4 regions of the Blautia sp. MSJ-36 genome follow, and region 1 is predicted to be linked to each of the others. Evidence: riboswitches for the same ligand, from Rfam matches in the RefSeq annotation. Region 1 holds a riboswitch; each other region holds the start of a gene.
The links. A riboswitch is a leader RNA that binds a small molecule or an ion and turns the genes downstream of it on or off. The one in region 1 is predicted to bind cobalamin.
Positions count from the first base shown of each region.

Region 2: it holds a riboswitch for cobalamin, as region 1 does, so the genes downstream of both, KQI39_RS14085 (ABC transporter permease) here and KQI39_RS04540 (cysteine-rich small domain-containing protein) in region 1, are expected to answer to the same signal.
Region 3: it holds a riboswitch for cobalamin, as region 1 does, so the genes downstream of both, KQI39_RS05160 (ABC transporter substrate-binding protein) here and KQI39_RS04540 (cysteine-rich small domain-containing protein) in region 1, are expected to answer to the same signal.
Region 4: it holds a riboswitch for cobalamin, as region 1 does, so the genes downstream of both, nikB (nickel ABC transporter permease) here and KQI39_RS04540 (cysteine-rich small domain-containing protein) in region 1, are expected to answer to the same signal.

Region 1 covers NZ_JAHLPQ010000004.1:47,257-50,433, forward strand. The annotation lists gene KQI39_RS04530 (glycyl radical protein) at 1-41, opposite strand, end outside; gene KQI39_RS04535 (phosphatase) at 394-1,107, shown strand; gene KQI39_RS04540 (cysteine-rich small domain-containing protein) at 1,193-1,498, opposite strand; cobalamin riboswitch at 1,765-1,965, opposite strand; gene KQI39_RS04545 (C40 family peptidase) at 2,131-3,177, opposite strand, start outside.
Region 2 covers NZ_JAHLPQ010000026.1:26,465-29,641, reverse strand. The annotation lists gene nikC (nickel transporter permease) at 1-684, opposite strand, end outside; gene KQI39_RS14085 (ABC transporter permease) at 700-1,629, opposite strand; cobalamin riboswitch at 1,766-1,939, opposite strand; gene KQI39_RS14080 (MATE family efflux transporter) at 2,087-3,177, opposite strand, start outside.
Region 3 covers NZ_JAHLPQ010000004.1:181,314-184,490, reverse strand. The annotation lists gene pcrA (DNA helicase PcrA) at 1-874, shown strand, start outside; cobalamin riboswitch at 976-1,265, shown strand; gene KQI39_RS05160 (ABC transporter substrate-binding protein) at 1,372-2,466, shown strand; gene KQI39_RS05155 (FecCD family ABC transporter permease) at 2,571-3,177, shown strand, end outside.
Region 4 covers NZ_JAHLPQ010000001.1:308,351-311,527, reverse strand. The annotation lists gene nikC (nickel transporter permease) at 1-438, opposite strand, end outside; gene nikB (nickel ABC transporter permease) at 439-1,377, opposite strand; cobalamin riboswitch at 1,567-1,756, opposite strand; gene KQI39_RS01435 (M14 family metallopeptidase) at 2,045-3,004, opposite strand; gene hisIE (bifunctional phosphoribosyl-AMP cyclohydrolase/phosphoribosyl-ATP diphosphatase HisIE) at 3,099-3,177, opposite strand, start outside.

The DNA.
Region 1 (3,177 bases):
CTGTCTGTTTTCGGGATATCTGCTATATGAAATTTCTCCATGATTCTCCTTTCTCATAACCGGTTGTTTCTGGTGATCTGTCCGCCTTCCCGCTTCCAGAACCGCTTCTTTCCGGCTATGTGCTCATGTAATTTTATTATACCTTACCCCCTCTTTGATGTCAACGAAATCCAACATGTGTTTCTTGCTGTTTTTGTGGTTTTTATAGGGCAAGCCCCGTTGGTTTTATTTGTTTTTCGTGTTTTTATGTTTTTCTCTATTGACTTTGTTTTTCTGCTCTGTCATACTTGAATTTATATGGGAATTCCTTTATTTTTCACAAAAAATATGTACAGCGGACATTTGTATTCCGCTCCGTCACATGTTCCCAAACAGCAAAAGAGGTGTATTTTTATGTATCTTTCTGATATGCATACCCATTCCATCGCCAGCGGTCACGGCACGGAATGTACCATCACCAACATGGCACGTGCAGCCGCAGAAAAAGGCCTCCGTCTTCTCGGAATCACCGATCACGGTCCCGGAACTCTGGCAGCCGGAACTTCCTCCTACTTCCGAAGTCTTACCTATTCTCCGAAAAAACATTTCGGCGTAGACCTGCTCTATGGGATTGAACTGAATATTCTGGATCGGAACGGAAGTGTAGATCTGGATCAGGAATTATTATGTAAACTTGATTACGCCATTGCCAGCATGCATTCCTGGAACTACCACCCCGGCACCAGGGACGAAAACACCGAAGCCTTTATCAATGTTATGAAAAATCCTTGTGTCAAAATTCTCGGACACAGTGACAACACACACTATCCGGTGAATTATGAAGTTCTTGCCCGAACCGCCAAAGAAACCGGAACGATCTTTGAGATCAACGAAGCTTCTCTTGCGCCTTATGGCTATCGTGGTGACACAAGAGAAAACTGTTTCGAAATCCTTCGCTGCTGCCGAAAATACGATCTGCCACTGCTTCTCTCCAGCGACAGCCACGGCCCGGAACACATCGGCGATTTTACCTATGCCGCTGAGTTTGTTCATCAGGCCATGTTCCCGGAACAGCTGATCCTGAACAACCAGCTTCCAAGGTTGAAAGTATTCCTGCAGACCAGATGACCCGATAAAGTAAAAAGCCAGCTCTCACATGTCACCATGTGTCAGAGCTGGCTTATTATTTCGGGTTATATTCTATTCTCTATTATCACTTCTCATCTGTCTGAGAATTTTCTCTCTGTTTTCTTATCATATCCGCAAGTTCCTGGTACTTCCCTGTGATATATCCATAATTTTCTCTTCTGTGAGGAAGTTTACACGCCGTACAGTCCTTGATCCCACTTTCTGTGAAGTGAAAATTACCGCCGCATTTATCTCCCAGTGCATACAACGGACAATAACAGAACAGGCAGTTAAAATTCTCCGGATCTGCTCCTTTATGGCATGGAAAATACTCGCATTTTTTGTGACTGAAATAGGAATACTCTTTTCCTTCCCAATATGGTTTCTCCATGATTCTTATCTCCTCCCGGATCATATATCCTCTTAATTTTCCCATAAAAAAAGAGGTAGCGATGCCACCCCGGGGTAGAAATATAATCCGTTCATGAGTGCGCGGAGGGAACGAATGTATCCGGAGTAGTATCGCCTGCCATTTAATCATGTATAATTCATATGAACAGGCGCATTCCATAAAAAAATGCCTACTCTCGTAAAAAAGTAGACAACGTCCCAGGGGTGCGGAGTCCCTGAAATGGTTGTTACACTTTACACGGAAGTTTAACCTCGCCATAACAAGCAGGTTTCCTGGCTCCGGGATCATGGCTTGTCTCTCCTTCTCATACCTAAGTACAATGGACTGTGAGATTCGCTCCTCCGTTACAGTGACCGGATCGCTCAGGTTTCACACCTGATTCCCTTTTCTGCTGGCTTCTGATAATCAACGACTGTCAGATGCCCTCAGCACTTGCTATGTTCAATATGGAATTATACTGGCATTATAATAACACCCTGTTAATTATATGTCAATACCATTTCAGATTTTTCTGATATAAATACACTGTTTCCTTATAAGAAACAGCCTGACGGAATATACCGCCAGGCTGTTCAATATCTTCATCTTAATGAATTTTATATGGTTCGTGATTATACAAGACGTCTTACAGAAACAATCGTTCTGTATGTCGCATCGTTACTGATCTTAATACCATCCTGGGAATTGGATGCATGTACAATCTGTCCATTGCCCATATAAATAGCCACATGTCCACCGTAACAGATCAGATCTCCTGGCTGAGCATCTGCATAAGATACCTCAGTACCTGCGTTCTGCTGCTCATAGGAAGTTCTCGGAAGGCTTACACCAAAGTTAGCATATACACTCTGTACAAAACCGGAGCAGTCTGCACCGTTGGTAAGGCTTGTTCCGCCCCATACATACGGATTTCCAACAAACTGTGTGGCATAATCTACAACAGAAGAACCGGAACCACTGTAGGAAGAAGAACTTCCGCTGTCAGAAGAGGTATCCTCAGAAGCATCGCTGCTGTCATCATAGTTTGCGTCTGTATTATCTTCTGTAGTGTCTGTATATCCGGACTGGTCATCGGAAATTACATTTCCGTCCTCATCATACTGAACGTCACCATTCTCATCATATGTATCATCTACATACTCTGTATCGTCCTCTGCAGTATCTTCGTCCGTATTCTCGATTACGTCACCGTCCTCGTCATACTGAACGTCTTCACTCTCATCTGCTTCATCCTGCTGCGCTGCTTCCGCTTCTGCCTGGCGTCTTGCTTCCTCTTCTGCTTCTGCCTGTGCTCTTGCTGCTGCCTCAGCCTCCGCCTGACGTCTTGCTTCCTCTTCTGCGGCGATACGCTCAGCCTCTAATCTCTGAAGCTCTGCAGTCTGCTCTGCAAGAAGGTTCGCATAGTCTGTAGCCTGCTGCTGTGCATAAGCAATTTCATTGTCATAATCTGCGGATGTTGCACGCTTCTCATCCAGCTGTGCCTGAAGGTTCTGGGATTCTGCCTCATATTCCTGCTTCATTCCCTCAAGTTCCGCTTTCTCCTGTGTATACTGTGCTTCCAAGTTAGCTACCTGCTGGATGGTGTTGGAATATTTCTCAAGGCTCTTTCTGTCCTGCTCATATGTCTTCTGTGTATACTCAGCCTTTGTAAGAAGATC
Region 2 (3,177 bases), on a different contig from region 1:
GGAAAATCCGGCGATTGACAGAATGATCGAACCGATTTCCATTGTTGCCAGTGCGATCACAGATGGCAGGATATTTCTCAATACATGCCTGAATATGATCCTTGCGTGGCCGCAGCCGCCGGCCTTCAGTGCGGTCATATAATTTTTATTTTTTTCCTGAAGTGTCAATGCACGGGCAAGCCTTGCATATTCTGCCCAGGATACGACCGATAAGGACAGGATCAGATGAGCACCGCTGGCTCCCATGGTTCCTGCAATGGCAAGTGCCACAATAAAGACCGGCATAGCCATAAATACATCAATGATCCTCATGATTGTGGAATCGATTTTTCCACCTACATATCCGGCAAACAGCCCGATCGGCACCCCGACACATACGGTGATCAGAAGCACCGTAAAGCTGTAGCTCAGTGAATACCGGCTGCCCCAGAGAAGTCTTGATAAAATACATCTTCCCAGCTGATCAGTACCTAAAGGATATGCCGCCGACGGATTCTTTAATTTTATCGAAACATCCACAAGCAGTGGATCATGCGGCGCCAGTACAGGTGCAAAAATAGCTGCCAATGCAAAAATTATGACCACCATCAATCCTATTTTTGTTTTCGGTGACCGGAATACCTGTTTCCAGTACAGATTCTGGATCATGCTTTTTTCTGTTTTCTGCTTTCTTCTGCTTCCCATTCTATGATCTCTCCTTTACTTTAACTGGATTCGCCGGTCAATCGCAGAATAGGCGATATCCACAAGAAAATTTAATACTACAATGCCAACAGCCAGAATAAAGATAAAACATTGCAGCACCGGAGTGTCTTTTGAGATCACGGATTTCAATGCCAGATTTCCGATTCCCTGAATTGAAAAAATACTTTCTATCACAGCTGAGCCACAGAAAAAACCGATCACAATTGATACCAGACGTGTAAGCACAGGAATCAGGATATTTTTCAGACCATGACGCAAAATTACATTTACAGATGACAATCCCTTAGCTCTGCTGGCACGTATGTAATCCTGCTTCAGCACCTGTATCATATTAGTACGGATCAATCTCGTCATAATTCCAAAGAAACTGATATCCATGGCAAATGCCGCAAGAATCGGGATGCCTCCGGCATCTCCTCCGATCACGGAAATCACTTTTAGCTTTACTCCAAATATATAGAGCAGCATCAGACCGATCCAGAAAGACGGCATAGATACACTGAGGGACGACAAAATGCGAATGACTTTATCCAGAACTCTGTTTTCATAAATTGCCGACAAAATCCCAAGAGGGACTGATACGATCATCAACAATAAAAACGAAGTAACTGCCAGTTTAAATGTCTGTGGAAAATATTTTTTTAATTCATCAAAAGCCGGTTTTCTGGTAGAATATGATTTTCCAAAATCGCCATGAAGTGCCTGATCCAGCCATTTCCCGTATTGTACCAGCACCGGCTGATCCAGTCCTTCCTCATGCCGTACTTCTTCTACCTGTTCCGGTGACGGATGCTCGTATTTTTTCTCCGCCAGAACTCTGGCAGCATCACCTGCCGATATAAAACTCAGCATAAAAATAATAAATGTAACCGCCAGAACTACCGGAATCATAAATATAAAACGCTTTGCAATTACTTTTCCCATTTTCATTTCTCCTCATTTTTCATCTGTTTATTCGGTTAAAATAAAAAAAGCTGATATGATCCAGCATCATATCAGCACAAAAAACAAACCTCTACCTCAGGCAGAGCTTATTCCTTCTGTATCCCATCCGAATCAGAATTCTTCTGTCAAAAAGGCAAGTCTCCTGACTCCAGTTCTTCCTACTTACCATCTTCCCGGATCTCTCCAGTGATATTTTGGTTTTCGTCCCTGTCACAGTAGCGGTGGCTGTTCTGGCATTTCACCAGATTCCTTATTAAGTACTTTGTACACCCTTCTGACTATTCAATTTTCATAGTTGCAATGAATAAGTATCATAATATCATACTTTTCTTTTTATATAAATAGTTTTTTGTCAAATATAAAATATCTGAACATTTCATAGTGAAACCCGAATATTTTCTGCCTGTATTATTATAGATCCCTTAAGTAAATAACATTATGTATGAACGGTGACTTCTTTATATTTCCGTATAATGATCATATAACTTACGAATAATAAAACAGCTGCACTGCTCCATGCACAGATCTCTGCATAGTATATTCCATCTTCACCGATCAGTTTTGGCAGCAGCAGCGCAACACTGACACGCATTATAAATTCTGCAATGCCGCTGGCAAGCGGAATCAAAGTATTACCCAGGCCCTGGATAGCGGAACGATACACATACAGCAGATACAGCACCCACAAAAAGACAGCCATAATAAACAAATACTTATATGCTATATCCAATACCTGTCGGGTCTGATCCGGTTCACCGGATACAAACAGGGACAGTACATTACGTCCAAACAGTACCATCATGCCGGAAATGAAAGCCGAAGTGAGCACTGCCATATAAGTGCCGCTGCGCACGCCTTTTCGAATCCTCTGGTATTTTTTTGCACCAAGATTCTGGCCCACATAGGTTGTAATAGCATATCCATATGAAACGGCAGCCATCTCCAAAACCCCATACAGCTTGTTCGATGCCGTAAATCCCGCCACAAACAGAAAACCAAATCCATTGATCACATACTGTACCACAAGTCCTCCCACGGAGATGATCACATTCTGTATCGCAAGAGGAACCGCCAGTTCCAAAAGCCGCAAACTCATAGAGGGCTGCCTGTAAAAGTCCTTCTTTTCCAGGCGGATATCCGGGATTTTACGTAATACGATCAAACAGTACAAGGCTGAAAATCCCTGTGCGATAACGGTTGCCACTGCTGCTCCGGCTATACCCCAGCCAAAAACCGCCACAAATAACAGATCCAGTCCCACATTGATCACTGCTGCCACTGTCATTGCGATCAACGGAGATCTGCTGTTTCCAAGTGCCCGAAGGATCGCTGCAAATATATTATAAGCAGCTATGATCGGGATTCCCGCAAAGATCAGCCGCAAATATAGCATTGTCAGATCAATGACATTATCCGGCGTATGTAAAAATAAAAGAACACGATAAACTGTACCTTCACTTACTGCGAGTACGACCACAGACAGTAATGCTGTCATGATATAGCTTTTCGCCACTGCACATTTCAGAT
Region 3 (3,177 bases), 130 kb from region 1:
AGGAAAGATCAATGATTTTGTATCCTTTATCCAGGGACTGAAAAGTAAGGCAGAGGCCTATACAGTCCGTGAAACCCTGGAAGAGGTCATTGAGCTTACCGGTTATGTGAAGGAACTGGAGGCAGAGAAAACGGAGGAGGCCCAGGCGAGGATCGAAAATATCGATGAGCTGATCTCCAAGACAGAATCCTTCCAGGAAGCCATGGAGGAGGCCGGACAGCCGGCAACACTTTCTGCATTTCTGGAGGAGATCGCACTGGTGGCAGATATCGATTCTGTTGATCCGGATCAGGATTATGTGCTGCTGATGACTCTTCACAGTGCCAAGGGACTGGAGTTCCCAAATGTATTTATCGTGGGAATGGAGGACGGTGTTTTTCCGGGATATGCTTCCATCTGGTCCGGTGATCCGTCGGATATCGAGGAGGAGCGAAGGCTCTGTTATGTGGGGATCACCCGTGCCATGAAGGAACTGACCTTAACCTGTGCAAAACAGCGGATGATCCGTGGGGAGACTCAGTATAACCGTGTGTCACGTTTTGTAAGGGAGGTTCCACGGGAGCTGGTAGATCTTGGACATACCATTCAGGAGAAAAAGCCCAGAGTAGATGATATCGTATCTCCGAAAAGCGCCTATGCCCAGATGAAAATGAATTTCCAGGCAAAGAGCACCCTGCAGAAAAAAGATTTCACAGTGAAGAAGGCGGACAGCCTGGACTATGGTGAGGGAGACACGGTCCGTCATGTGAAATTCGGAGTCGGTATCGTAAAAAATATCGCAGACGGCGGCAGAGACTACGAAGTGACGGTAGACTTTGACAAAGTCGGCGTGAAAAAAATGTTCGCCGGTTTTGCCAAGCTGAAAAAGATCTGAGAGGGATCTCTCCGGGCAGACTATTTCTGCAAAAAACTGTAAAAATCCGGCCTCAAGGTTGTAATTGGAAAACCGGTATGTTAGAATCAGTATCAGCGTAATTGAATTGCTGTGAAGTGAACAGTATCACCGGCACATATGCTGCCGGATACTGTGAGAGGGAATCGGGTAAAAAGCCTGAGCGGTTGCGGCCACTGTATACAGAAGAAGGGATTTCACATGCCATTGCAGAAACTCATGTGAGAAGGCGAAATCCCGATGTCAGAGAGATTCTGGAGAAAATTCTGATACATCATTCATGATCGGCTAAAAGATGAATGGTGTATCAGTTTTTATTTTGCGGAGTTTTTTCTGAGTCTGTAAGTCAGGAAACCTGCTTGACAGTATGTAAGTGGGAGCTTCCGTACAAAGTGTTCCGTGCAGATTTTATGAAGCCCCATCTTTTCGGTTACCCATAGGCAACAGGAGATAAAACAGGCGAAAAGAGAGGAAATGAAATGAAAAACAAGTATGTATCCACAAGAATCATGGCAATGGTAATGGCAGCGGCAATGACCGTATCAGCAGCTCCGGCTGTTTATGCCGCAGAGAGAGCAGACTCCGAGACCATCAAGGAAGACAACCAGCCGGCAGCAGAAGACAGTACAGAGTCTGCAGACACCGAAGATTCTTCCGCAGAGGCAACCAAGACAGAATATCCTCTGACCATCACAACCTATGATTACGATGGAAACGAAATCGAAACCACTTATGAAAAAGCACCGGAAAAAGTCCTTGCTGTATATCAGGGAAGCATTGAGACTATGCTCGCACTTGGTCTGGAAGACCACCTGGTAGCTACCGCAGGTCTTGATAATGAAGTTCCGGAAGATCTCAAAGAAGCATTCTCAAAAACAAATTATCTTGACGAATTTACCCCATCCCTTGAAACTGTAACAATGCTGGAGCCGGACATGATCTTATCCTGGAGCTCTCTTTTCTCTGATGAGAATCTGGGAAATGTAACAGACTGGATCGACAAAGGCTGCAACACCTACTACAACACCAATACTCGTCCGGACGGCGCCAGAACACTGGAAAATGAATTCACAGATATCTTAAATATCGGAAAGATCTTCGATGTACAGGACAAAGCACAGGCTATCGTTGATGATGCAAAAGCAGTGATCGACAAAACTCTTACTGCAACTGCAGATGTAAAAGACAAACCAAGCGTAATGGTATTGGAGCCTCTTGGAGATGACATCACAAACTATGGCGTAAAGAGCCTTGGCGGAGATATGGTAACACAGTTAGGCGCAACTCTTGCAAACCCGGATGCTTCCACCGTTGGAAAAGAGGATATCATCGCAGCCAACCCTGACGTGATCTTTGTGGTTTACATGCCATATGCAGGAGATGATCCGGAAACTGTTAAGAACAGCCAGCTTGCAGTGATCCAGGATGATGAGTCCCTGAAGAGCCTTGACGCAGTAAAGAACGGACGTGTTTACCCGATCATGCTCAGTGAGATGTATGCAAGTGCAACACGTACCCAGGACGGAATCGAAACTTTTGCAAAGGGATTATATCCGGACGTAAATCTTGACTGATCGGAGAAAATGCAGTGAAAGAAACAGCTTCACAGAGAAAAAAAGATAAGGTGCTCAGAACATCCATGTATGTGGCAGTTCTCATCTGACTTGCAGGATTCCTTATTTTTTCCATACTTGCAGCCATCACTTTTGGAAATGCGGATCTGTCACTGAAGGATGTATACGGCGTTATCGCTTATAAATTGTTTCATATAAAAAGTCTGTCCGCCTATGCGGAAGGCGCAGTTCATGATGTTGTGTGGCTGATCCGGCTGCCTAGAGTCCTTCTGGCTCTGGCAGTTGGAATGGCTCTTTCCGTGTGCGGCGTGGTGATGCAGGCTATCGTGCAGAACCCGCTGGCAGACCCGTATGTGCTGGGTATCTCATCTGGTGCATCTCTGGGTGCCACACTGGCCATCATGCTTGGAATCGGAAGCTTTCTTGGCGGAAACTCTGTGGGAATCACAGCTTTCATTGGCGCGATGATCACTTCTTTTGCGGTGATCGCCATTGCAAACATGGGTGGAAAGGCAACTTCCGCAAAACTGATCCTTGCGGGAATGGCGGTCAGCGCAGTCTGTTCTGCTTTTTCCAATTTTGTCATTTATATTACCAATGACAAAAATGCGGCAACAGAAGTTATGAAGTGGAGCATGGGAAGTCTTGCCGGAGCAAGCTGGATCAGAGTGGGTGTAATGCTTCCGGTCACGCTGATGTGCGTGGCTGTTT
Region 4 (3,177 bases), on a different contig from region 1:
AGCCGCGATGGAGATAACGGCATTGACAAGGTTCGGTCCCAGCATACCGGCAATGGCGATGGCCAGCACAAGGCCCGGGAAGGAAATCATCATATCCGCAATGCGCATGATCACCGCATCTACAATACCGCCAAAATATCCGGCAATAACTCCTAAAAATGTACCGATCACAAAAATCACCGCAACCAGACATAAGGTCATGATCAGAGACGTTCTTGTTCCGAAAATAACACGGGAAAGAAGATCTCGCCCAAGTTTGTCTGTTCCAAATGGATGGGCGGAGCTCGGCTCCTGCAGTGATTCGGTCATAACTGCATCCAACGGATCATATGGGGAAAGCTGCGGTGCAAAGATCGCAACACCGATCACCACAAGACCTAGAATAAAGAAAAGAGTGAATTGTTTGTTTTCTTTGAATATTCGTAATACTTTTTTCAATTATCTATCCTCCTTAAGTCTTGGATCGAGATAAGTGTAGGATAGATCCACAAGCAGGTTGATGCACATGTACAGGATCGCGATCCAGAGTACATAGCCCTGTACAAGAGGATAGTCACGACAGGAAATTGCCTTTACTGCCATATTTCCCATTCCAGGCCAGTTGTAAATGATCTCTACAACTGCAGTACCTCCCAGAAGACTTCCAAGGGAAAGTCCCAGCAGTGTTACCAGCGGAAGCATTACATTAGGAAGAACGTGTTTCCAGAGAATGACGCTTTCCTTGATCCCACGCATTCTTGCACCTGTGACATAATCCTGGTGAAGCTCCTCCAGTACTGCACTTCTTACCTGTCTGGTATACTTTGCAGACATGGCAAGTGCAAGTGTCAGCGCCGGAAGGATCATGGATTTAAAATCTGTACTGCCTCCGGCAACATTGATCCAGCGAAGCTGAACACCAAAGATGCTGAGAAGGATCAGGCCCAGCCAGAAGCTTGGAACAGATACTCCCACAAAGGTAATTCCTCTTACAAAATAATCCGGGAATTTGTTCTGATATACAGCGGCCAGTATTCCAAGCGGTATGGAAATAATGACCATCATCAGAAGTGCCAGCAACGACATCCTCAGCGTCGGCCAGAAACAGGATACCAGTTTATCCGTTACCGGCATTTTGAAAGAATAGGACTGTCCCATATCTCCTGTTACAACACCTTTCAGCCAGGAACCATACTGTACAAGAAATGGCTGGTCAAGGCCGAGATCATGTCTTGTCTGTTCCAGAAGTTCCGGTGTTGGAAGATTACCACACTCTGTCAACATGATCTCCGCAGGATCACCAGGTGACAGGTAGGTCAGTCCAAATGTGAAAAAGCTGATTCCAAACAATACAATTATGATCTGGAGAAATCTTTTTCCTACTTGTTTCTTTGTCACGTTTTACTCCTTTCCTCATTTGATGTGATTTTTAGCATAGCCGTTTCAACTTATATAAGATAATAATAACTATAATGGGATTCTTTATATGCAGAAAATGCATGGAATTTCAGAAATACGCACGAAAAAAGCCCGTGACGAAATACGGGCACACACAAAAAAACATGCTTCCTATCTTCCGTAAGAATCATCTTAAAACAATTACAAGCAGGTCTCCTGACTCAGGCTCCTCACCCTCAGACACCTTCCCGGCCCTATTTCTCACGCACCCGGCCAGTGGTATTTTATCTGAGGATTCCCCATTACAGTGACGGGATCGTACCGGATTTACACCGGTTTCCCTATTAATCCTCTCGGAACTTGCAACGGCTGATGTAAAAATCAGCAAATGCTGTTAAATTACGGATTTATTGTATGATAAATCTATTGCTGTTGTCCATAGAAAAATGTTGTATTTTTAGAATATTTATCAATTTTGTCAAAGCTGTTTGAATTGTACATATACCCCGTTAGGTATTTAACAACTGAGTTTATCCGATTTGTCAAAAAAATACGGATTTTACGCGTTTATTTTTACAAATAGAACAACAAACGGTAAAATCCGGTTTTCTTATCGCTTCTATAGGAATTGAATAAAACAATTTTTGGTGGAAAAGCTCTGCGAATATCAGGTCAGCGTCTCTGTGATCGCTGCATAGGCGATCATCGGTCCGTCCTCAATAATATTCAGGCTGGCTGTCTGATAAAGTACAACTCCATTTTCTGTTGCAATGGATGTATAAAGCAGGTTTCCGTAGTAATCTCTCAGTTCACCCAGGTCTTCTCCTTTAAAGAAGTACTCTCCAGGCTTTTTGGATGGATACCAGCATCCGGTATATGGTGCATATTCATATACCACATTTTCCAGAAGCATCTGACGGTAATGTTTCAGTCCGTGACATTTCTTCCCCTGAAGATGAAACACAAGATGACGGACGTCTCTTTTGTCCTGTTCCACTTCCTCCCAGGTCCAGTAACTGTGTCCGCCCCTCTCGATGAGAATACTTGGAATTCCAAGAGAAGAGGCATAATTATAGGCACCACCTGTAGCAGTTGTAGAGCGGACCACATATTTGACACCGATATGTCTTGCCATATGTAAGGACTTCTCTGCCGTCTCTTCATCTACAACCCCTACATAATAAACATATGGATGAAGCTGCTCATATCCGTCTCCGCTGTGCAGATCAATATAATAATCCGTTATGGAAAAAAGTTTCGTCACCATGGTATAGGCAATGCGGTCTGCAGCTGTCCCCTCAGGATCTCCCGGGAAAACACGGTTCAGATTCTTACCATCTTCATAGACCATACTCATGGTACGATGTTCAAATCCACTGACATTGACCAGCGGAATGATGATCACATTTCCCTTCAGTTCCTCCGGCTGAAATTCTTTCGCAAGTTCCATCGCCGCCTGTATTCCTACATACTCGGCGCTGTGTACTCCTGCTGTGATCAGGATCGTCGGTCCGTCTTCCACCCCGCAGATCACAGTCGCCGGCATCGCCATGCCGCATCCTGTGATCTCAATCTTACCTTGTGCTTTTTCTCCTTTTTCGATCACCCAGTCATCAATTTTGATCATTGGCTGTTTCCCTTTCCCTTTTTCTTATATTTCCGCACTTTGTTCCGATAAGTATACCATGCCTAACCAAAATTGTATATGTCTTTTTTTAATTCTATCTTTTTGCCAGTTCTCTGGTGATCTCTTCCCAGCTGACACCTTTTTCCACCATCAGTACCATCATGTGATAGAGA